Regions from separate parts of the Agarivorans sediminis genome, predicted to be linked through region 3. Evidence: predicted binding sites of a transcription regulator. Region 3 holds the regulator's gene; each other region holds the start of a gene.
What was found. Region 3 encodes NrdR, which represses ribonucleotide reductase genes. Its sites were predicted from a motif close to AAACACNANATNTNGTGTTT; they were not measured.

Region 1: nrdD (anaerobic ribonucleoside-triphosphate reductase) is a predicted target of NrdR. The motif match lies at 2,371-2,390, and genes of this name have one in related genera.
Region 2: nrdA (class 1a ribonucleoside-diphosphate reductase subunit alpha) is a predicted target of NrdR. The motif match lies at 3,017-3,036, and genes of this name have one in related genera.

What each region holds. Positions count from the first base shown of each region.
Region 1 covers NZ_CP096670.1:2,135,174-2,142,841, forward strand. Annotated here, with positions in the region: gene rsxC (electron transport complex subunit RsxC) at 1-1,032, opposite strand, end outside; gene rsxB (electron transport complex subunit RsxB) at 1,033-1,593, opposite strand; gene rsxA (electron transport complex subunit RsxA) at 1,603-2,181, opposite strand; gene nrdD (anaerobic ribonucleoside-triphosphate reductase) at 2,528-4,648, shown strand; gene nrdG (anaerobic ribonucleoside-triphosphate reductase-activating protein) at 4,649-5,122, shown strand; gene M0C34_RS09680 (EAL domain-containing protein) at 5,119-6,963, opposite strand.
Region 2 covers NZ_CP096670.1:1,534,323-1,541,990, forward strand. Annotated here, with positions in the region: gene nrdB (class Ia ribonucleoside-diphosphate reductase subunit beta) at 1-621, opposite strand, end outside; gene nrdA (class 1a ribonucleoside-diphosphate reductase subunit alpha) at 671-2,956, opposite strand; gene gph (phosphoglycolate phosphatase) at 3,245-3,919, opposite strand; gene ubiG (bifunctional 2-polyprenyl-6-hydroxyphenol methylase/3-demethylubiquinol 3-O-methyltransferase UbiG) at 3,912-4,643, opposite strand; gene gyrA (DNA topoisomerase (ATP-hydrolyzing) subunit A) at 4,848-7,577, shown strand.
Region 3 covers NZ_CP096670.1:3,338,871-3,346,538, forward strand. Annotated here, with positions in the region: gene nusB (transcription antitermination factor NusB) at 1-382, opposite strand, end outside; gene ribH (6,7-dimethyl-8-ribityllumazine synthase) at 404-868, opposite strand; gene ribBA (bifunctional 3,4-dihydroxy-2-butanone-4-phosphate synthase/GTP cyclohydrolase II) at 973-2,085, opposite strand; gene M0C34_RS15165 (riboflavin synthase) at 2,152-2,805, opposite strand; gene ribD (bifunctional diaminohydroxyphosphoribosylaminopyrimidine deaminase/5-amino-6-(5-phosphoribosylamino)uracil reductase RibD) at 2,805-3,935, opposite strand; gene nrdR (transcriptional regulator NrdR) at 3,936-4,385, opposite strand; gene M0C34_RS15180 (DJ-1/PfpI family protein) at 4,728-5,288, shown strand; gene M0C34_RS15185 (ribbon-helix-helix domain-containing protein) at 5,363-5,695, shown strand; gene glyA (serine hydroxymethyltransferase) at 6,034-7,287, opposite strand; gene M0C34_RS15195 (ChaN family lipoprotein) at 7,593-7,668, shown strand, end outside.

The DNA of each region.
Region 1 (7,668 bases), 1.2 Mb from region 3:
TGGTAGCATAAAGCCCATCATTGAGCCGCCCATAATTGTTGGAGTGGTACTGGCTGCTTGTAATTTGTTCGCTATCACGTCAGCCACCGAGGTGCCAATAGGTACCCAATAATTGCTCGGAGAGGTAACTAAATCACCGGCTAAGGTAACAACTCGAGATATCAGAGGCTCCCCAAGTGCAACCGCGCGATGTATTGCATAAGCGGTACCTACGTTTTGAACCAGCATTCCTAGGTCTAGCGGTAATTGCTGAGCAGCAACTTCTTTACCTGTGAGCACTTGGATTAACTGTTTTTCTCCACCAGAGGGATACTTAGTCGGTATACTTCGAATAACAATGCTTTCATCGGTATTCGCCTCTAGCGCATGAATAGCCGCGGGCTTATCGTCTTCAACCGCGATTATAGTGAGTTGAGGTTTAAGTACTTTCTGTAGTAATCGAACACCTTTGATAATCTCTTCAGCATAATTTTGCATTAAACAATCATCGGCCGAGATATAAGGTTCACACTCTGCGCCATTGATAATCAATACGTCTAGTGGCTTATGTGGAGTGATCTTTAATGCAGTAGGAAAACCTGCTCCACCCATGCCTGAAATGCCAGATTGGTGAACCCGTTGGCAGATTAACTCTGGTGTTTGTTGTTCTTCAGTTAAAGGGGCCGGCCATTGTGCATCTTGTTGCTCTGAATCCACCTTAATCACTACGCTCAGCTCTGGTATTGCCGATGCATGAGCGCTCACTCTTGGTTCGATAGCAATCACTTCGCCAGCGCACGAAGCATGAACTGGCGGAGCTTGGAAAAATTGCGATTGTGTCAATGCTTGACCACGCAAAACTTTTTCGCCAATCGACACTAATAATTTTCCGGCACTACCAATATGCTGCTGTACAGGAATACTCAATATTTCGGGGTCAGCGATGCGTTCTGGTATATCACAGTTAATGTTTTGCTTATTGGTTTCAGGATGCACACCACCTTGGTAGCCCCAAGTGAAACCTTGTTTAATTTTTTCTATCCAAGCAACCATCTATTTTTGTTCCTCAATGATTGCTACGTCAATTTGGTTTAGTTGCCAATCCCAGTTTTTAGTCGTCGTAGGCAAGGCACGCATTTCAATACAATCTGTAGGGCAGGGAGCAACACACAACTCACAACCGGTACACTCTTTAGTAATTACCGTATGCATATGTTTATTCGCGCCCATTATCGCGTCTACTGGACAGGCTTGGATACATTTTGTACAACCTATGCAAGCATCTTCAATAATAAAGGCCACTTTTTTTCGGTCATCATCTTTAACCGCTGATTCATCCAGTGGAATGGCTTCAACACCTAATAACTCGGCTATTTTAGCGACTGTTTCTTCTCCGCCAGGAGGACACTTATTGATGGCTTCGCCATTGGCAATGGCTTCAGCGTAGGGTTTGCAGCCGGGGTGACCACACTGCCCACATTGAGTTTGTGGTAGTAAGGCTTCTACTTGATCGGCAATCGGATTGCCTTCGACTTTATATTTGATCGCGGCGTAGCCTAAAATGGCGCCAAATATCAAAGCTAATAGGGTGATTGCTACTAGGGCTTCTAACATATTCCAATACTACTTAATTAAGCCGGCAAACCCGACGAAGGCTAAAGACATTAATCCGGCTGTGATCATGGCGATCGCAGCACCCTTAAACGGAACCGGGATATCTGCAACAACTAAGCGCTCTCGCATCGCGGAAAAAAGAATCAACACTAGAGAAAAGCCTGCAGCTGCACCAAAACCATAGATGATTGATTCAAACAAATCATGCTGTTCGTTGATGTTTAATAAGGCCACCCCTAAAACCGCACAATTTGAGGTTATTAATGGCAAATAGATACCTAATACTCTATGTAAAGCAGGGCTGGCTTTTTGCACAAACATCTCGGTGAATTGCACGACTACCGCAATCACCAGAATAAAGCTCATAGTGCGCAGGTAGATAATATCTAGTGGTGCTAATATATATTGCTCCACTAAATAAGAGCTCATTGAGGCTAAAGTCAGTACAAAGGTTGTAGCCAAGGCCATACCAATAGCCGTCTCTACTTTACTAGAAACGCCCATGAAGGGGCATAAGCCCAAAAATTTAACGAGTACAAAATTATTGACCAGTACAGTACTAATCAATAACAACAAATATTCAGTCATTTAAGTAAGATGCAGCGAAACCAGCGGCTATTATCCTCGTTTAATCACCGTATAACAACCGTCAGTTCAATGTGGGAAAGGAACCAATAATTTGCCGTGATAAATGATACATTTCTGAGCAAACAAATTAAGTTATTTAGCTTCGATTGATCTTGATCATTTGAATTTGCTTTAACGATTAAATCACTCGACTACCATATCTAGTGGGATCTACAATTTAGCACCACAATATGTGGATAAGCGCTCCGCTTGGCTTTTTTCAGACCTTTTGTCTTTCCAGCCCTTTAGTAGCGTGATGTCCAGTGTTTTTTTAGTTAAATGAGTGAGATAAATTGGAGCATAAATCGTGAAAACAGTCGTGATAAAACGTGATGGAAGCCGTGTACCTTACGACGCAAAGCGGATTGTAGACGCAGTACTGAAAGCTGCTGAAGCTCTAGGTGTCAAAGATAACTTAGTTGCACTACAAATTGCCCAACAGGTCACCGAGCAGTTTTTAACTCAAACAGAAGTTGATATTAACGATATTCAATCGTCGGTAGAAAACTGTTTGATGGAGAGCGACAATAAAACTTTGGCTCGTGCTTACATCGAATATCGCCACGATAGAGACGTGGCTCGCGACAAACGTAGTGTGCTTAATAGTGAAATTAGAGGTTTAGTTGAACAAAGCAATGCTGCTTTGTTAAATGAAAACGCCAATAAAGACAGCAAGGTCATTCCTACTCAACGCGACCTGTTAGCAGGTATTGTGGCTAAGCACTATGCTAAAACTCACTTGCTTCCAAGAGACGTAGTTAAAGCCCATGAAGCGGGTGAAATTCATTTTCACGATTTAGATTACGCCCCATTCTTTCCTATGTTCAATTGTATGTTGATCGATCTTGAAGGAATGCTCACCGGTGGATTTAAGATGGGCAATGCCGAAATCGAGACGCCAAAGTCGATTTCGACGGCTACCGCGGTTACGGCACAAATTATTGCCCAGGTAGCTAGCCATATCTATGGCGGCACTACCATCAATCGTATTGACGAAATTTTGTCTCCTTACGTATTAAAGAGTCACGAAAAACATTTAGCCACAGCTAAACAGTGGAATATTGCTGACGCAGATGCTTACGCTAAGGCGCAAACAGAAAAAGAATGTCACGACGCATTCCAATCGCTAGAATATGAAGTAAATACCTTACATACCGCTAACGGTCAAACACCGTTCGTTACCTTCGGATTTGGCTTAGGTTCGTGTTGGGCTTCACGCCTTATTCAACGGTCTATTCTAGAAAACCGTATTGCAGGGCTTGGCAAAAATGCCAAAACAGCGGTATTCCCTAAACTGGTGTTTGCCATTAAAGATGGCTTAAATCACAAGAAGGGCGATCCAAGTTACGATATTAAGCAACTGGCCCTTGAATGTGCGTCTAAGCGTATGTATCCCGATATTCTTAATTACGAAAAGGTAGTGGAAGTAACGGGTTCATTTAAAACCCCTATGGGTTGTCGTAGTTTCTTAGGTCCCTACCAAGAAGATGGCAAGGACATACATGACGGGCGTAACAACTTAGGCGTGGTTAGTTTAAACCTGCCTCGTATAGCGATTGAAGCAAAGGGCGATGAACAGCGCTTTTTTGAACTATTAGAACAGCGTTTAAGTGTGGCCAAAATGGGCTTAGATACTCGCATAGAGAGATTAAAAGGGGTGAAAGCCAAAGTTGCACCAATTCTCTACATGGAAGGGGCATGTGGTGTGAGGCTAAAAGCTGAAGATGACGTCTCTAAAATCTTTGAAAATGGTCGAGCTTCAATTTCCTTGGGGTATATTGGTCTTCATGAGACGGTTAACGCCTTATATGGTAACGACCACCACGTTTATGACAACAAACAGCTGCAACAAAAAGCCTTAGGTATTGTTACGGCTCTAAAACAAGCCACGTTACGTTGGGAAAAAGAAAGTGGCTATGCATTTAGCCTTTACAGTACACCAAGTGAAAACTTGTGTGACCGTTTTTGTCGTTTAGATGCCAAAAAGTTTGGCGTAATTCAAGATGTTACCGATAAAGGCTACTACACCAATAGCTTTCATTTAGACGTAGAGAAAAAGGTAAACCCATTCGATAAAATTGACTTCGAATTGCCATATCCGTCGGTAACCAGTGGTGGCTTTATTTGCTACGGTGAATACCCGAATATGCAAAATAATACTGAAGCACTGGAAGACGTATGGGACTATAGCTACAGTCGAGTGCCGTATTACGGCACTAACACCCCAATTGATGAGTGTTATGAGTGCGACTATACCGGCGAATTTAACTGCACCAGTAAAGGTTTTGAGTGCCCATCATGTGGTAATTCAGAAGCTAGCAAGGTGTCAGTGACACGACGAGTATGCGGCTATTTAGGCAGCCCCGATGCGCGCCCGTTTAACTACGGTAAGCAAGAAGAAGTTAAACGACGAGTCAAACACCTGTAAATGAATTATCTAAGTTATCATTCGGTTGATGTGGTAAATGGACAAGGTACCCGTTGTACCTTGTTCGTTGCTGGATGCGAGCATCAGTGTCGTGGCTGCTACAACCAAAAATCTTGGAGTTGCAATTCAGGCCACTTGTACACCGAACAACTTGAACAACAAATTATTGATGACCTAAACGATCCTCGTATTCGGCGTAAAGGTTTAAGCCTTAGTGGCGGAGACCCTTTACATCCGAACAACGTAGCAGCGGTGCATCGTTTAGTTCAACGGGTAAAAACCGAGTGTGTAGGCAAAGATATTTGGTTGTGGACGGGTTATCTATTGGCAGATCTAACCGCCAAACAACAAGCAGTAGTTAAGCTTGTTGATACCTTAATAGACGGAAAATATGAGCAAGCCTTAGCCGATCCTAAATTGCAGTGGCGTGGAAGTAGTAACCAAGTCATTTACCAACAACCTCTGCACAACTAGCTAATTAGCTCAGGTCGAGCGATTAAGTAGCCTTGTAAGCTATCAACATACATAGATTCTAATAATTGCTTTTGTTCAAGGGTTTCAACGCCCTGAGCGATAACCTGACAGCCTAAGCGATGTGATACTTCAACCAGCATACTGACAAACTGTTGGTTGGTTTTATCTTGTTCAAGTTGATGAACTAAATCGCTACTAATTTTCACGTAATTGGGTTTTAGCTCTTTAAATAACTTAAATGAGCCAATGCCATTTCCGAAATCTGCGATTGCGGTGTGGCAACTATTACGGCGCAATACTTCAAATAGCTTCTTGGCATTGTTTAAATACATGTCTAACACTTCTTCTTCAAGTTCAAACACGATTCGAGATTTTAACGTGGGGTAGGTCAGCAGTGTTTGCGTTAGCCATTCGCAAAACTCTGGGTCGATCAAAATAAGTTTGCTTAGGTTAATACCCCAACGGTACTCTGCTTTTTGGTTAGCAATGGTTTTTAATATGAAGGCTATCGTGGCTTTTTCTAATGCCACTATCATATCTAGGCGCTGAGCCATGACTAAAGTGGTTTCAGTAGGTAACTGTTGATCTCTATCAGACAAGAAGCGGATGAACACTTCATGATAAGCGGGCATGGTTCTGTGTAAGGATTGTATCGGCTGAGCTGCTAAGCGGAAGTTTTTCTTGGCAATTAGCGAACTAATAGTACTGTGCCATTGTAATTCACTGTTCTCTAGCGTTTGGCTGTCTTCTAGTACTATCTCCCACCCATTAGGCGATAAGCTCTGAGCTATCGCTACAGCGGCGTCTGCACGGGCAATGACCTTCTCAATACTATCGCCAGGTTTTATCTCGGTGATACCGGTATATGCCGCACTTTGCATTTGCTTATTGTTGGTGTAGTCGTTGAGAGATGATTTAATACCTTGGGCAACTTGACTCACGCGGCTAGCAGGAAAGTGAGGTATAATTAGCGCAAACTCTGCTCCGAGCAGGCGATATAACAGGCTGCTGTGGTATTCTTTGCGGCAGTAATCAACGATCTTTGCCACATCTTTTATGTAGTCATCACCTGCTTGATGGCCGCGGGCTTTGTTTATATCTTGAAGCTGTGAGGCCCTCACTAGAAACAAAACGGTATCTTTAGCGTTTTCTTTTAATAGCCCTTGCATCTGCTGGCGAAAAGCGTGTCGATTTAGTTGGCCGGTTAAAGGATCTAAAGCTACCTGCTTTTCTAATTGTTTTATGGCGTGCTTTTGTTGACGAATCTGCTGAGTTAATTCTAGCTTTTGTTCTTTTATCAATTCACCAACAGCGCCCAAAACAGGTTTCTCATCAACTAAACGCTCGGCACTAATTAATTTTTTGAGTTTTGATTTGACCCGAGAAATGGCACGCAAATACAGCATACTTGTCAAAAAGTAACCCAAAACACATAAACTAGCGATGGTTAAATACAGCTTTAAATACCCGTCACTAACAAACTCAAAGGAAGGTTTGAAGTTGACTTGGTATTTACCAACCTGAATGGTCTGCAAGCGTGTTTTAGCGGGCTCGGCAAGCTCTACTAGCCAGTGTTGAGTTGGTCCCACCAGCGCCAAAGTATTATCTATCGCTAACTGAGTAGAAATAAAGCTAAGCTTATGATGGTCTCGAAGCTCTGATAGATAATCTTGATTAAGTTGACTTGCCTCGCTTAACTGTAAGCTGAGTAGGGCGTTTATTTGCTGGTTTTCTCGTGCTAAATCTAATTTAAAAAGCTGTACGTGTACCCCAACCAGCGCAACCCACAATGCGATAAATAAGAAAGCATTTACAACAAAGAATGTTCTAAGACCTTTCATATACATCCTGTACAATAAAGCATCATCCGTAACCGCCTATGATACATGCAAACAATAGACTTATCTATCAGATGGTTAGCTGTTTAGCAGTTAAATATAATATTAAGATGGTTGGTTTGCTAAAGAAATGCAAGAAAAGACGAGAATTAGTACACTAATTGTTTAATTTGTACGTGCTTTTAGCCATTCCAGCAGTGTGGCCAAAAATGCAGGAGAATAAGCACTTTCATCTCCAAGGCCGGGCTTATCCCAACTAAAAACAGCAAAGCCAGCGTCGAGTATCACTTGCTAGTAACGTCGTTAGTATCCATAAGTGTCATAGGGCATTTCGCCATCGCCCGTTATAAAAAACGACACCTTTTATCTATTCCGTATTGGCTGATGTTTTGTAACAAGCAGCAATCGATATTCGCCATGTTGGAAGGTAGGCCGTTCTTCGATGGATTTGGCCAGTGCGAAAGTACTACTGCTAATTATAATAAGTGTAATAAATAGCTGAGTGAATCGCTTTGGTTTCATGGTTTGATTCCCCTTAACAAAATATTATAGCGCGCTTGGTGTGTGACTTGATGACCTCTCGACTTAAGTCTTCCTTGATTGGTTACGAAAACCGCAAAAGAAAGACAGAAAATAATGTGAGTATAATGGGAGGGGGTAGTGGGATTTGCCTAATGAACAAAGGGGCGGGTAGGGTTCAAGTCTACG
Region 2 (7,668 bases), 1.8 Mb from region 3:
TATCGCTTCTAAAACGTTTACCGACATCAAACATAGATAAAGCTTTTTCTTTAGCTCGCGAATAGTGATGTTGTGGATTGTGCCATCAACTTCATGCTGACCTTCACCGTGTAAATGGTAAATAGACGTGGCTTGAATCAGGTCATCATAGTAACCGGCAATATCGTTAGCGCGTTTGATAATTTCTTCATTTTGCATGATGTCATCAAACACTTCACCAGGATTACCCATTACATTACGAATAATATGGGTATATGAACGTGAGTGAATAGTTTCACTAAAGGCCCACGTTTCTATCCAGGTTTCTAGCTCTGGCAAACTCACCAAAGGCAGCAAGGCGACATTAGGCGAGCGCCCTTGAATGCTGTCTAATAGGGTTTGGTACTTTAAGTTACTGATAAAAATATGCTGCTCGTGAGCCGGTAACTTATTGTAATCAATTCGATCTCGGCTGACGTCTACTTCTTCTGGACGCCAGAAAAAAGACAGTTGTTTTTCGATTAGTTTTTCGAAAATTTCATGACGCTGTTGGTCATAACGGGCCACGTTTACCGGCTGCCCAAAGAACATTGGCTCTTTAGTGGCATCGTTGGCTTCTAGTGTGAAAATTGAGTAGCTCATCTACATTTTTCCTAAACATTCATGTTGCGCTAGAGCGCGTAAACTTGGCTTAAATCTTACATGCACCGCCAGCGCAATCATCGTCTTCTGGCTCTGGTTTCATGTTGTCATGTTGATCACTAGCACCGTCTCGGGTGTTATGGTAATACAGCGTTTTAACCCCGTATTTATAGGCGGTTAGCAAGTCGGCAATCAGCGTTTTCATTGGTACACGGTTGCCTTCAAAACGCGATGGGTCATAGTTTGTGTTGGCCGAGATGCTTTGGTCTACAAATTTTTGCATTAAACCAACGAGTTGTAAGTAACCGTCGTTATTGGGAATGTCCCACAATAACTCATAGTTGTCTTTAACGTTTTCAAAATCAGGAACCACTTGCTTAAGAATACCGTCTTTGCTGGCTTTAACACTAATGAAACCACGCGGTGGCTCAATGCCATTGGTTGCGTTAGAAATTTGGCTTGAAGTCTCTGATGGCATCAGCGCTGACAAGGTTGAATTGCGTAAGCCATGGGTGGTGATTTCGTTGCGCAGCTCTTCCCAGTCATAATGTAGCGGCTCGTTGCTCAGCGTATCCAATGACTTCTTATAAGTGTCGATAGGTAAAATACCCTGCGAATAAGTGGTCTCGTTGAACATTGGGCAAGCGCCTTGTTCTTTGGCTAAGCGCATAGAGGCTTTCAATAACCAGTATTGAATCGCTTCAAAAGTACGGTGGGTCAGGTTATTGGCACTACCATCACTGTACTTGGTGCCATTTTTAGCTAAGTAGTAGGCATAGTTAATCACACCAATACCAAGCGTACGGCGGCCATCAGAGCCTTTTTTAGCCGCTAATATTGGGTAATCTTGGTAATCTAATAAGCTGTCTAAAGCACGTACCGCTAAATCTGATAACTCTTCAAGCTCATCCAGGTTTTCAATCGCACCTAAATTAAAGGCTGAGAGGGTACACAAGGCAATTTCACCATTCTCATCGTGTACATGCTGTAATGGTTTAGTTGGCAGGGCGATTTCTAAACATAGGTTAGATTGGCGCACTGGCGCTTGTACTGGGTCAAATGGGCTGTGAGTATTACAGTGGTCGACGTTTTGAATGTAAATACGACCAGTAGAGGCGCGCTCTTGCATTAGCAGTGAGAATAGCTCAACCGCTTTAATCGACTGTTTACGAACGTTTGAGTCTTGTTCGTATTGCACATACAAACGTTCAAACTCGTCTTGGTCTTGGAAGAAGGCATCGTAAAGGCCAGGCGCATCACTTGGCGAGAATAGGGTGATGTTTTCACCTTTTACCAAGCGCTGGTACATCAATTTGTTTAGCTGCACACCGTAGTCCATGTGACGAACTCGGTTATCGTCTACACCACGGTTATTTTTAAGTACTAATAACGATTCTACTTCTAAATGCCAAAACGGGTAGAAGATAGTGGCTGCACCACCGCGAACGCCGCCTTGCGAACAACATTTTACTGCCGTTTGGAAGTATTTATAAAAAGGGATACAGCCGGTGTGGAAGGCTTCACCACCGCGTATTTCACTGCCCAAGGCGCGAATGCGACCAGCATTGATACCAATGCCTGCACGTTGCGACACGTAGGTAACAATAGAAGACGCCGTTGCGTTTATAGACTCTAAGCTATCGCCACATTCAATCAGTACACAAGAGCTGAATTGACGCGTAGGGGTACGTACACCTGACATAATCGGTGTAGGTAATGAAATTTTAAACTTCGAGGTCGCATCATAAAAACGACGAATGTACTGCAAGCGTACCGATTTGTCGTAATGGGCAAACAAACAAGCGGCTACCAGAATATAGAGAAATTGCGCACTCTCGTAAATTTCACCGCTTACTCGGTTCTGAACCAAGTATTTGCCTTCTAATTGCTTAACGGCACCGTAAGAGAAGTCCATATCACGCCAGTGATCGATAAAATCATCCATTTGGGCAAACTCTTCAGGCGTGTAGTCTTTCAGCAAGTGCATGTCGTAGCGACCTGCTTCACACTGTTTTACCACATGGTCGTACAGTTTCGGTGGCTCAAATTGGCCATAGGCTTTTTTACGCAAGTGGAATACCGCTAAACGCGCGGCTAAAAATTGGTAGTCTGGCGTTTCTTGCGAGATTAAATCGGCTGCAGATTTAATAATGGTTTCATGAATATCTTTAGTGGCCATCCCCGAATAGAACTGAATGTGTGACTTAAGCTCTACTTGCGATACCGATACATTATTAAGCCCTTTAGCGGCCCAAGTTATCACTCGGTGGATCTTGTCTAAGTTGATCGCTTCTTGTTTACCGCTTCGTTTGGTTACCAGTAGATCTTTATTCATGAAGGGGGGGCCTATTATCCTAATTTCGCTATTGCTTATCTAGTTGCTCTGTTTTTCTTTAGCCACTAGATATAGTGTTTTTTACATTTATGGATACAAGATAATGAGGTTTTGGCTTTTAAGCAAGATCTAGGAAAAGTGTAAAAATTGTGTATAACTTGCAGATAACTCATGAATGTTAGTGACCACTAACTAGCTATCGGTATGTGTTAAACAGCTGGCACCAATGCAAGGTTTTTTTCACGATTTTTTAGCCGAAAAAATTATTTTTATAAAACTTGAACTTGCTTACAAATCATTCAACCAGTCGCTTATTGTTTGCTCGAGTTGCTCACTTTTTTGACAATGTAAATCGGCCGCCCAGTCATCCGTTTTATCGTGCGCTGAAATGTAGCCCCATAAGGCTAATAGCGTTGTCATATTGGTGTTATTACCCGCTGCAATATCTCGTTCAGCGTCACCAACATACAAACAGTTGTTTGGCTCAACGGCGATGTTTTTACAAGCCAGCAGCATCGGTTCAGGATCCGGTTTGCGCTGAGCAATAGTGTCGCCACCGACCAATACGCCGCACTGCGCAAATTCAGGGAAATAAGCCAGCAATTGTTTACTTAAGCCTTCCGGCTTATTGGTGACCACGCCCCAAGGAATAGCGCGTTGATTGAGTAGTTGCAGTGCTTCTTTTATGCCGGGGAAGAAATCTGTGCCTTCACATATGTGCTGTTGATAGTAATCGAGCAGCTGTTGGCGCAATTCTGTTTGGGCTTGGCTAGCCCAATCGTCGCCAAAGCCGGCTTTTAATAAGCCAATGGCGCCATGAGAACTGAGTTCTCTCGCTTGCGCTAGGCTAAGAGGTGCTCGTTGGTATTGGGCTAACACATAGTTTGCCGCTGCGCCTAAATCAGGCGCGGTATCTAATAAAGTTCCATCTAAGTCAAACAACACCGCGGCTTGTTTATTCATGGTTTTGCTCCGGCTTGGCTAACTGCACCATATAATTCACATCAACATTGGTGCTTAAGCTAAAGCTTTCAATAATCGGCAAAAACTGTACCCCGCTAATGGCTTCTGAGCGCAATCCATTTTGATCAGCCCAAGCCAGTAATTCTGAAGGACGAATGAACTTGTCATGCTGGTGAGTACCATTAGGCACTATCTTCAATAGTTTCTCGGCCGCTAGAATCATATAAAGGTAGGCTTTGGGAGTACGGTTAATGGTTGAAACAAAGATTTTCCCGCCGGGTTTCACCAGTTGCGCACACGCCGCAATCACCGAGCCTGGATCGGGCACGTGTTCAATCATCTCCATACAAGTAATTACGTCATAAGTGGCCGCGTGAGTGTCGGCATGGGCTTCAGCCGTGGTTTGCAGATAACGTAACTGGGTGCCTGTTTCTAAGGCATGCAGTTTGGCCACTTCTATTTGTTCTTTCCCCATATCGATGGCTGTGACATCTGCGCCGCGTACCGCCATGCTCTCGGCTAAAATGCCGCCGCCACAACCAATGTCCAGCACTTTCTTGCCAAATAAGCCAACCGAACCACGTTCAATATAGTCAAGTCGTAGCGGATTGATTTGATGCAGGGTTTTGAATTCACCTTGCTTATCCCACCAACGCGAGGCTAAACCCGCAAAATGAGCAATCTCTTGGTGGTCAACATTTTCGCTTGTATTGCGCTGTTCCATTATTTTATCAATCCACGTCACTATTTATAGGCATTATATGAACTTGTGAATCGCAGTCACAAGCTTTTGTTCAATTCTGGTGTTTTTTCGTTTTTCTAATAGAAAAGAGCGACATCAGGCCTGTTAAGGTCGCTATTTTATGGTAAAGTTTGCGATTACGCTGAGTATTTGTAAAAAGCAATAAAACGAAGGATTTTGTCGTCTATGAGCGATCTTGCAAAAGAGATTACGCCGGTCAATATTGAGGATGAACTAAAGAGTTCATATCTTGATTATGCCATGAGCGTTATTGTGGGGCGTGCCTTGCCGGATGTACGTGATGGTTTAAAACCAGTACACCGTCGGGTGCTATTCGCAATGAACGTACTGGGAAATGATTGGAACAAACCCTATAAAAAGTCTGCCCGTGTGGTAGGTGATGTAATTGGTAAATATCACCCACATGGTGATAGTGCTGTTTACGATACGATTGTTCGCATGGCGCAGCCATTTTCGCTGCGATACATGTTAGTTGACGGTCAAGGTAACTTTGGTTCGGTTGATGGCGATTCTGCTGCGGCAATGCGTTATACCGAAATCCGTATGGATAAGTTAGCCCATTCATTACTGGCTGACTTAGAAAAAGAAACCGTTGATTTTGTACCAAACTACGATGGTACTGAGCAAATTCCTGAAGTATTGCCAACCCGAGTGCCTAATTTATTAGTTAACGGTTCTTCTGGTATTGCGGTAGGCATGGCGACTAACATCCCACCACACAACTTAACCGAAGTGGTTAATGGTTGTTTGGCGATGATAGAAAAACCAGATATTAGTATCGACGAGTTGATGGAGTATATTCCTGCTCCTGATTTCCCAACCGCCGGTATTATTAATGGTCGAGCTGGCATTATTCAGGCTTACCACACTGGTCGCGGTAAAGTATCTATTCGCTCAAAAGCAGAAGTGGTTACCGATAAAAACGGTAAAGAAACCATTATTGTTCACGAGATCCCCTACCAGGTGAACAAAGCTCGCTTAATCGAAAAAATGGCCGAGCTGGTAAAAGATAAGAAATTAGAAGGTATTTCAGCATTACGTGACGAGTCAGATAAAGACGGTATGCGTATTGTGGTTGAGCTTAAGCGCGACGCAGTGGGCGAAGTGGTACTAAATAACTTGTACTCACAAACCCAAATGCAGGTGTCTTTTGGTATGAATATGGTGGCGCTTGATAACGGCCAGCCTAAGATATTCAACCTGCAAGAGATGATCGAATGTTTCATTCGTCACCGCCGCGAAGTAGTGACACGCCGAACCGTATTTGAATTACGTAAGGCCCGTGACCGTGCCCACATCCTTGAAGGCCTAGCGATTGCACTGGCTAACATCGATGAAATTATTGAGCTAATTAAAACCTCTCCAACGCCCGCTGAAGCAAAAGCTGCCTTGGTCGCGAAGGGTTGGGACCTCGGTGCTGTATCGGCGATGCTAGAACGCGCCGGTGACGACGCCGCTCGCCCAGATTGGTTAGAAGCCGAGTTTGGTATTCGTGATGGTCAGTACTTCATTACGCCTACTCAAGCACAAGCTATTCTAGATTTACGTTTACACAAGTTAACCGGTCTAGAACACGAAAAAATCATCAGCGAATATAAAGAGCTGTTAGATCTTATCGCAGAATTACTGCACATCTTAAATACGCCTGAGCGTTTGATGGAAGTCATTCGAGATGAGCTAATTGCAGTTCGAGAACAATTTGGTGATGAGCGTCGCACTGAAATCTCAGCAAACAGCTCTGATTTATCAATTGAAGACTTAATTAACGAAGAAGACGTGGTAGTAACCCTCTCTCACGAAGGCTACGTTAAGTACCAACCGCTTACTGAGTACGAATCTCAGCGTCGTGGTGGTAAAGGTAAAGCCGCCACTAAGATGAAGAATGAAGACTTCATCGAGAAGTTATTAGTGGCGAATACTCACGATACAGTATTGTGTTTCTCTACTGTTGGTAAAGTGTACTGGATGAAGGTATATCAATTGCCTCTTGCTAGTCGCCAAGCCCGTGGCAAGCCAATTGTTAACTTACTACCGTTAACTGAAGATGAGCGTATTACCGCGATTCTGCCGGTACGTGAGTACGAAGAAGACAAGTTCATCTTGTTTGCAACCGCTAATGGCACGGTTAAGAAAACCCCACTTACCGCGTTCAAACGTCCATTATCAAGCGGTATCCGCGCGATTAACCTAAACGATGATGACCGATTAATTGGTGTAGACATTACTGACGGTAACAACGAAGTTATGTTGTTCTCTGACGCAGGTAAAGTGGTTCGCTTTAACGAGAAGCAACGCGATAGCGAAACCGGCGCCGTGAAACTTGACCCAGAAACTGGCGAAGAGTTATTGGCTTTACGCCCAATGGGACGTACTGCAGCAGGTGTTCGTGGTATTTCTCTCGACGCAGGTCAAAAAGTGGTGTCGCTAATTGTACCAAACGGTGATGGTGATATTCTAACCGCCACTGAAAATGGTTATGGTAAGCGTACGCGACTTGAAGAGTACCCAGCTAAGAGCCGTGCAACCAAAGGTGTGGTCTCTATCAAAGTGAGTGACCGCAACGGCTTGGTAGTCGGTGCTGTTCAGGTTACTGAAGCGCAAGAAATGATGCTGATTACCGACGCGGGCACCTTAGTGCGTACTCGAGTCAACGAAGTATCATTGGTAGGCCGTAATACTCAAGGTGTTACTTTAATTCGTACCTCTGAAGAAGAGAAAGTGGTGGGCTTACAGCGCATCGACGAGATTGAAGAGCCAGAGTTAGACGAACTAGCCGAAGGTGAAGTGGCCGACGCAGAAGGCACTGCAGAAGCAGAATCTAGCCCAAGCAGTGGTGAAGAGCCTGCAGCTGGCGGTGATGAAGCTGCTAGCAGTGACCCCGAACCAGAAGAATAGTAAAAAAGTAATAAAAACAACGGGCGGCTTTTAGCCGCTCGTTTTTGTTTTAAAAACAATATACGAACCACAAAAGTGGTCGCACACAACA
Region 3 (7,668 bases):
CTAGTACGCCATTTACAAACTTATGGCTATCTTCTGCTGCAAATGATTTTGCTAATTCAATGGCTTCATTTATCACAACTTTAGGTGGGACATCTGTCACCATCAGTAACTCATAAACACCAATCAATAAAATTGCATGTTCAACAATATCTAACTCTTCCAACTTGCGTGACAGCGAAGAACTCATCGCCTTATCAAGTTTTTCATGGTTAGCCACTACTCCTGAAATTAAATCAGAAAAGTACGGTACATCGGCTTTACTCATGTCCTGTTCAGTTAAGAACTGATGTTCGATGTTAGCAACGCTGTCCTTGGTCACCTGCCATTGATAAATTGCCTGGGTGGCAAATTGCCTAGCTTTACGACGTGCGGCTGGTTTCACAGAGATATCCTCAAATTATTCTTATATCTGATCAACTAAGTTGATCATTTCTAAAGCACTTAGGGCGGCTTCGGTACCTTTATTACCCATTTTAGTGCCGGCGCGTTCAATCGCCTGCTCTATAGACTCAGTGGTTAATACACCAAAAGTAACGGGAATGTCATACTCCATCATTACTTGGGCTAAACCTTTATGGCATTCGTTGGCCACTAATTCGAAATGGTAAGTACCACCACGAATAACGGTGCCTAAAGCAATAATAGCATCGTATTTTTTAGTCGCGGCGATACGTTTTGCAGCTAGCGGAATTTCTACCGCGCCTGGCACACGTACAACCGTGATATTGTCATCACTTACTCCACCTTGGCGGGTAAGTGTATCCACTGCTCCAGATAATAAACTTTCGTTAATAAAGCTATTAAAACGAGCAATAACAATGGCTACTTTAGCGTTTGGAGTCGCTAGGTTTGCTTCAATTACTTTCATAAAACTGTTGCCTTTTCTTTGAGTCCATCAAAAAAATCGCGCTATTCTAGCACAACTAACTTGGTAGACATGAAATTATCTTATTTCGTTACAAATACGCTGAGTTATTGTTGATCGATGTACTCAAGCACTTCGAGACCAAAACCTGATAGTGCATGGTAGCGTTTTGGAGAGCTCAGCAAACGCATTTTGCTTACCCCCAAATCAGCCAAAATCTGAGACCCTACACCCACGGTACGAGAAGCACTTTTCACCTTTTTCTGATTAGGTGTTTCACCTTTATCTTGTAAGGCAAAGGCTTTAACTTGCTCAACTAAGTTTTCCGCATTGTCATCAGTGCTTAATAAAACCAATACGCCATTTTCTTTAGCAATTTTCTCTAAGGCTTTATCTAAAGGCCAGCTCATTTTACCCGCGCGATCACTGCCCAATAAATCACTAAAGGTGTTATGAAGATGCACCCTTACTAAAGTGGGGTCTTGCGGGGTAATTTCGCCAGCTTGCATAACAAAATGCACTTTTTCATCAATGGTGTCACGGTAAGTAATCAGTTTAAACTCTCCGTGGCGCGTTGGCATATTACATTCTGCGACCCGCTCAATGGTGGTTTCATTATTGTTACGGTATTCAATTAAGTCAGCAATCGTTCCCATTTTTAGGCCATGTTCTTTGCAGAACACTTCTAAATCTGGACGACGAGCCATGGTGCCATCTTGATTTAATATTTCCACAATCACTGCGGCGGGTTCACGGCCAGCGAGGCGCGCTAGATCGGTACCCGCCTCGGTATGACCGGCGCGAGTTAATACTCCCCCCTCTTGTGCCATCAATGGAAAGATATGGCCCGGCATCACGATATCGGCAGGTTTTGCATCACGCGCTACTGCAGCTTGCACGGTACGAGAGCGATCCGCAGCAGAAATGCCGGTAGTCACACCTTGAGAAGCTTCAATTGATACCGTGAAATTGGTGGCAAATTGCTCGGTATTTACGTCAACCATTAATGGCAATTTGAGTTGCTGACAGCGTTGTTTGGTCATCGGTAAACAAATTAAGCCACGACCGTAAGTTGCCATAAAATTAATCGCTTCAGGCGTAACCATATCAGCAGCCATAATCAGATCGCCTTCATTTTCACGATCTTCATCATCCATTAACACCACCATTTTTCCATGGCGTAAATCTTCAATAATTTCTTCAATACTGCTTAGTGACATAGCAAACCTTTCTTACCTTGAGGGGTATTATTCATTATTATATATGCTTATTACTGCTGGCTGCGCCTATCGCATAAAGCCATGCTGCGCCAAAAAAGCAGTACTAATTGTAGATTCTTTATTTTCTTCCGCATAGCCAATCAAGCGTTCAACATAACGAGCAATAACATCCACTTCTAGATTGATTTTTTGCCCTGGCGCCCACTGAGAGATAGTGGTTTGCTCTGCGGTATGGGGAATAATGGTTAAACGCAGCTGCTGTTGCTGCACTTCGTTTACCGTTAAGCTAATCCCATCAACCGTTACTGAACCTTTATGAGCAATGTAACGCGCCAACTCGCTAGGTACTTTAAGCCATATATTAATCGCTCGAGCGCTGGGAGATATATTTACCACCTCAGCCAAGCCATCAACGTGACCACTCACAATATGCCCACCAAAACGATTAGTGGCTAACATCGCTTTTTCCAGATTAACTTTATCGCCTTGCTTACATTTGGCTAAAGAGGTGAGGCTAAGCGTTTCGGTGGAGACATCGGCACAAAAGAAGTCACTGCCATACTCAACGACGGTTAAACAAATACCGTTTACCGCGATACTGTCGCCCAGCCTAACATCAGCCATATCCAAGTGCCCGCAGGCAATATTTAAACGCACATCGCCGCGACGCTTTTCAATACTGCTAATTTTTCCTAGGGCTTCGATGATTCCAGTAAACATTATTGCACACCCTGTGATTGCGGGATCCAGATAGTCTTAATATCAGGGCCAACTTGTCGAGTTTCAAGGCACATCCAAGATTTTAGCTCGCTCATTTTAGTAAAGCCCTTTAGCTCAACTAAGCTATTGGCATCGGCCCCCATTAACAAACCCGCTTGATAACAGATTAATTGGTCAACGACATCAGCCTTAATGAGTGCCGCAGCAAACTGTGACCCCGCTTCAACCCATAAGTCATTTATCTCTGCCTCGGCCAATTGTTCTAACAAACTCAGCAAACCACCCTCTTCATTAAAGGTGAGCTGTTTAGCCGCTGTAAGTTCAGGCTGTAATGCTAAGCCTGCAACCCATAGAGATTGAGGGTGTTGAAATATATTAAGTGTTTTAGGCGCAGCAGAAAGGCGCTGTTGGCGATCAACAATAATCCGCAATGGCTGACGTAAATCTTTAGCTGCCAGTTGCTGCCTTAAACTGCCCAATTCGACATGGCGTACATTTAAACTGGCATTATCTCGCAATACCGTGGCGGCTGTAGATAAAATTGCATGGCTACGCGCTCTTTCACGCTGCACATCGCTGCGCGAATAGGCCGATGTGATCCATTTGCTTTCACCGTTCGCCAATGCCGTTTTAGCATCAATAGAACCGGCCAACTTCAAACGAACAAACGGCCGTTTGCGCTCAATTCGACTTAAGAAGCCGGGGTTTAGCGATCGCGCAGCTTGTTCCATTAGCCCTGTACGAACCTTTACCCCTGCGTGTTCTAAGCGTTTAATACCACGCCCAGCCACTTGAGGATTAGGGTCTACCATGGCAATAATGACTTCAGCAACTTGCAATTCAACGAGCATCGTTGCGCAAGCCGGTGTTCGCCCCACATGGCTACAAGGCTCAAGTGTAACGTAACAGCTAGCCCCTTGTAGGCTATGGCCACGTGCTTTGGCATTCGCTACCGCCTTGACTTCAGCGTGCCCCTCACCAGCTTTTTGGTGATACCCCTCGCCAATTACTTGGCCGTTTTTCACCAATACACAACCGACGTTAGGATTAGGAGCCGTGGTATAGCAACCTCGTTTGGCCAGGCTAATTGCGCGTGCCATAAACTGGCTATCAGCCACTGAAAAATTCACCTATTTTTCCAGCTTCGCAATTTCTTCACTGAATTCTTTGATGTCTTCAAATGAGTGATACACCGAAGCAAAACGCACATAAGCGACTTTGTCTAACATGATAAGCTGCTCCATCACTATGTTACCGATAAACTTGGTTTCTACTTCGCGCTCACCTGTGGCGCGTAACTGTGATTTAATCTTGTTTACTGCTTGCTCTACTTCGTCAACACTAACCGGACGTTTCTCTAATGCTCGCATCATGCCAGCGCGCATTTTTTCTTCGTTAAAAGGTTCTCTTATTCCATTACCTTTAATCACTCTTGGCATCACCAATTCAGCGACTTCGAATGAGGTAAAGCGTTCATGGCATTCCAAGCACTCTCTACGTCGTCTCACTTGATGGCCATCGGCTACCAATCTAGAGTCAATGACTTTGGTTTCGTGAGCAGAGCAAAATGGACAGTACATAAATATTACCTTTTTTAAGCCTAGCTCGATTTTATCTGGTTAGTTACAGAAGGTACAGGCTAGCTGAGATAAAGACTTGCTTACTAGGGGATAATAGAAACCCAAAGGGAGTTAGCTCAATAAGCACGGTGATTTATGTTGAGTAAAACTTTGAGCTAGCTCTCAACTCTGGCCTTTCTCTGGCCCACCTTAGCAATCCAAGAGCTAGCTAAGCCACTGAAAATAAAAGCGCTAGATAGATTCGTAAGACAAAGCAGAGCATAGTAGTACTCCCTTACTACCCGCTGATAAATAGAAGAACTATCATGAGCACCAATGTTAACAAAACGTTAAAGGTGAGTTATGAGTAAGGTATTAATTATCGCGGGTGACTTTGTTGAAGACTATGAGTTAATGGTGCCTTTTCAGGCTTTACAAATGGTCGGTCACGAAGTTACTGCAGTTTGCCCTGACAAAAAAGCTGGTGAGCAAATCAAAACCGCGATTCACGATTTTGAAGGCGATCAAACCTACACCGAAAAACCCGGCCACAACTTTACCCTTAACGGTAATTTTGATGATATTGAAGAAGTAGATTTTGATGCCATACTATTACCCGGGGGCCGAGCCCCTGAATACCTGCGTCTCAACGCCAAAGTGCTATCTCTTATAAAGAGCTTTGACGCTAACAATAAGCCCATTGCTGCTGTTTGCCATGGCGCCCAGTTACTCACCGCCGCGGGTATCGCTGCCGGAAGACAGATATCAGCCTACCCAGCTTGTGCGCCAGAAGTGACCGCTGCAGGAGGGGATTTCGCAGACATTGAAGTCAACCAAGCTATCAGTGATAAAAATCTTGTGACCGCTCCAGCTTGGCCAGCCCACCCCGCTTGGCTTGCACAGTTTAACAAATTGTTAAATTAAGACTAAAGTGACACTGCAATATTTACCATTATGGACCATGATTGAGGCTAGTCTTAATCATGGTTATATCATCGATGTGTGAAATATATTCAGGGACAGAAACGGCCTTATTTGAGCTTAAAGCGCGTTCAGTTAGGCTTGACGGCGTGGTCACAAGCATTCGATTGGAAGCGATTTTTTGGCAGCTACTCGAGCAAATAGCAAACGAAGCCGATCTGAGCTTAGCGGCATTCTTGACGCAAATTTACCATGAAGTTTTACAGCGTGACGAAAAAGTAGGCAATTTCACGTCGCTGCTACGAGTGGCCTGCACCACTTATTTAAACCAAGGTGAGCGATTAGTGCTGAATAAAGCTAAGCCTAAGCAACCCAAAATGGGCAAATCCATTGCCAATAACTACGTTTAAGTAACAATTAGCAGCATAAAGCCACCCCAGATGACAAATTGTATGATCATCAATCGTTTTGCGGTCTGAATTGGATTCATATCCATTGTGTTTATCTCTCATTTTAAATTACCCACGGTGCTGGTAATTTGACTTATCAATTAGGTCTTAAAAACTGAGCAATTTCAGTACCAACTGTCTAATTCTCAGGCTAAAACCCAGCCTATCCCTCCTTGGTTTGTGTTCCTATTCACATTTAGTCTTAATAATCCGTAGTTTTACTAACAAACAAATACAAAAAAGGAGGCATAAAGCCTCCTTTCTTTTATCTCGTCAATCCCTGACGTTTACATGCTTACTTAAGCGTAGACCGGGAAACGCTGGCAAAGTGCTAACACTTGGCCTTTTACACGTTCAATCACAGCTTCATCTTGTAGATTATCGAGTACATCACAGATCCAGCCGGCTAACTCTTTAGAAGCCGCAACATCAAGACCTCGACGAGTAATCGCAGGAGTACCAATACGCAGTCCACTAGTAACAAACGGTGAACGAGGATCGTTAGGTACCGAGTTCTTGTTCACTGTAATGTTAGCGCGACCCAAAGCTGCATCAGCTTCTTTACCAGTAATGTCTTTATCAATGAGATCAACCAAGAATAAGTGGTTTTCTGTACCGTTAGATACAATCTTGTAACCACGCTCTTGAAGTACCGCAACCATTGCCTTGGCATTATCTAGCACTTGTTGCTGGTATTGCTTAAACTCAGGCTCCATCGCTTCTTTGAAGGCTACTGCTTTAGCGGCAATAACGTGCATCAAAGGACCACCTTGGCCGCCAGGGAATACAGCAGAGTTCAGTTTCTTCTCTATTGCTTCGTTGGCGCGAGCTAGTATTAGACCGCCACGTGGGCCGGCTAAGGTTTTATGCGTAGTGGTAGTTACTACGTCAGCGATTGGCACAGGGTTCGGGTATAAACCTGCAGCTACAAGACCAGCGACGTGGGCCATGTCTACAAATAGGTAAGCACCTACTTCGTCGGCAATATCACGGAAACGCTGCCAATCAACCACACCTGAGTACGCTGAAAAGCCAGCAATAATCATTTGAGGTTTGTGTTCTCTAGCTAAACGCTCAACTTCTGCGTAATCTAGTTCGCCAGTTTCAGGATTAATTCCGTATTGAACGGCGTTATAGATTTTTCCCGAGAAGCTTACACTGGCACCGTGGGTTAAGTGGCCACCGTGAGCTAAGCTCATACCTAACACAGTATCGCCAGCTTTTAACAGCGCCATAAATACTGCTGAGTTAGCTTGTGAGCCGGCATGCGGTTGCACGTTAGCATAGTCAGCGCCGAACAATTGTTTCGCTCGTTCAATAGCCAACACTTCAGCTTGATCTACGTACTCACAACCACCATAGTAACGCTTACCAGGGTATCCCTCAGCGTACTTGTTAGTAAGGTAAGAGCCTTGCGCTTCCATTACTCGTGGACTGGCATAGTTCTCAGAAGCAATCAATTCGATATGCTCTTCTTGACGAACTTCTTCTTTAGTAATGGCTTGCCATAGTTCGGCATCGTAATCGGCGATATTCATATCACGCTTTAACATCAGTATCTCCTGACTCTTTTGTTACATGTTGGTGGGTGATTTTTCGAAGGCGCATTCTAACCTGAGTCCTTTTCAGATCACAGTAAAACTTTTTGCTACAGGTTTAGTTTTATCGAATAAACTTAACATAAACCTTTATGCTAGTTTGAGTTCGCATAGTGAGCTTAACGCTGAAATTTTACAATTTTCTAACCGTTTGCTTTGAGCTTTATGAAATAAATTCACGTTAACCTTGTTATTACTTTGCGGTTGAACAGAACTTAAGTGATAATGATTATCATATGCATTTGTAACTTTGGACTTTTATGTTTATTCGCCTTATTAGCTTAATTATTATCTTTACTTCTTTAGCGGCCTGTAGCTCAGCACCGACCAAGCAAG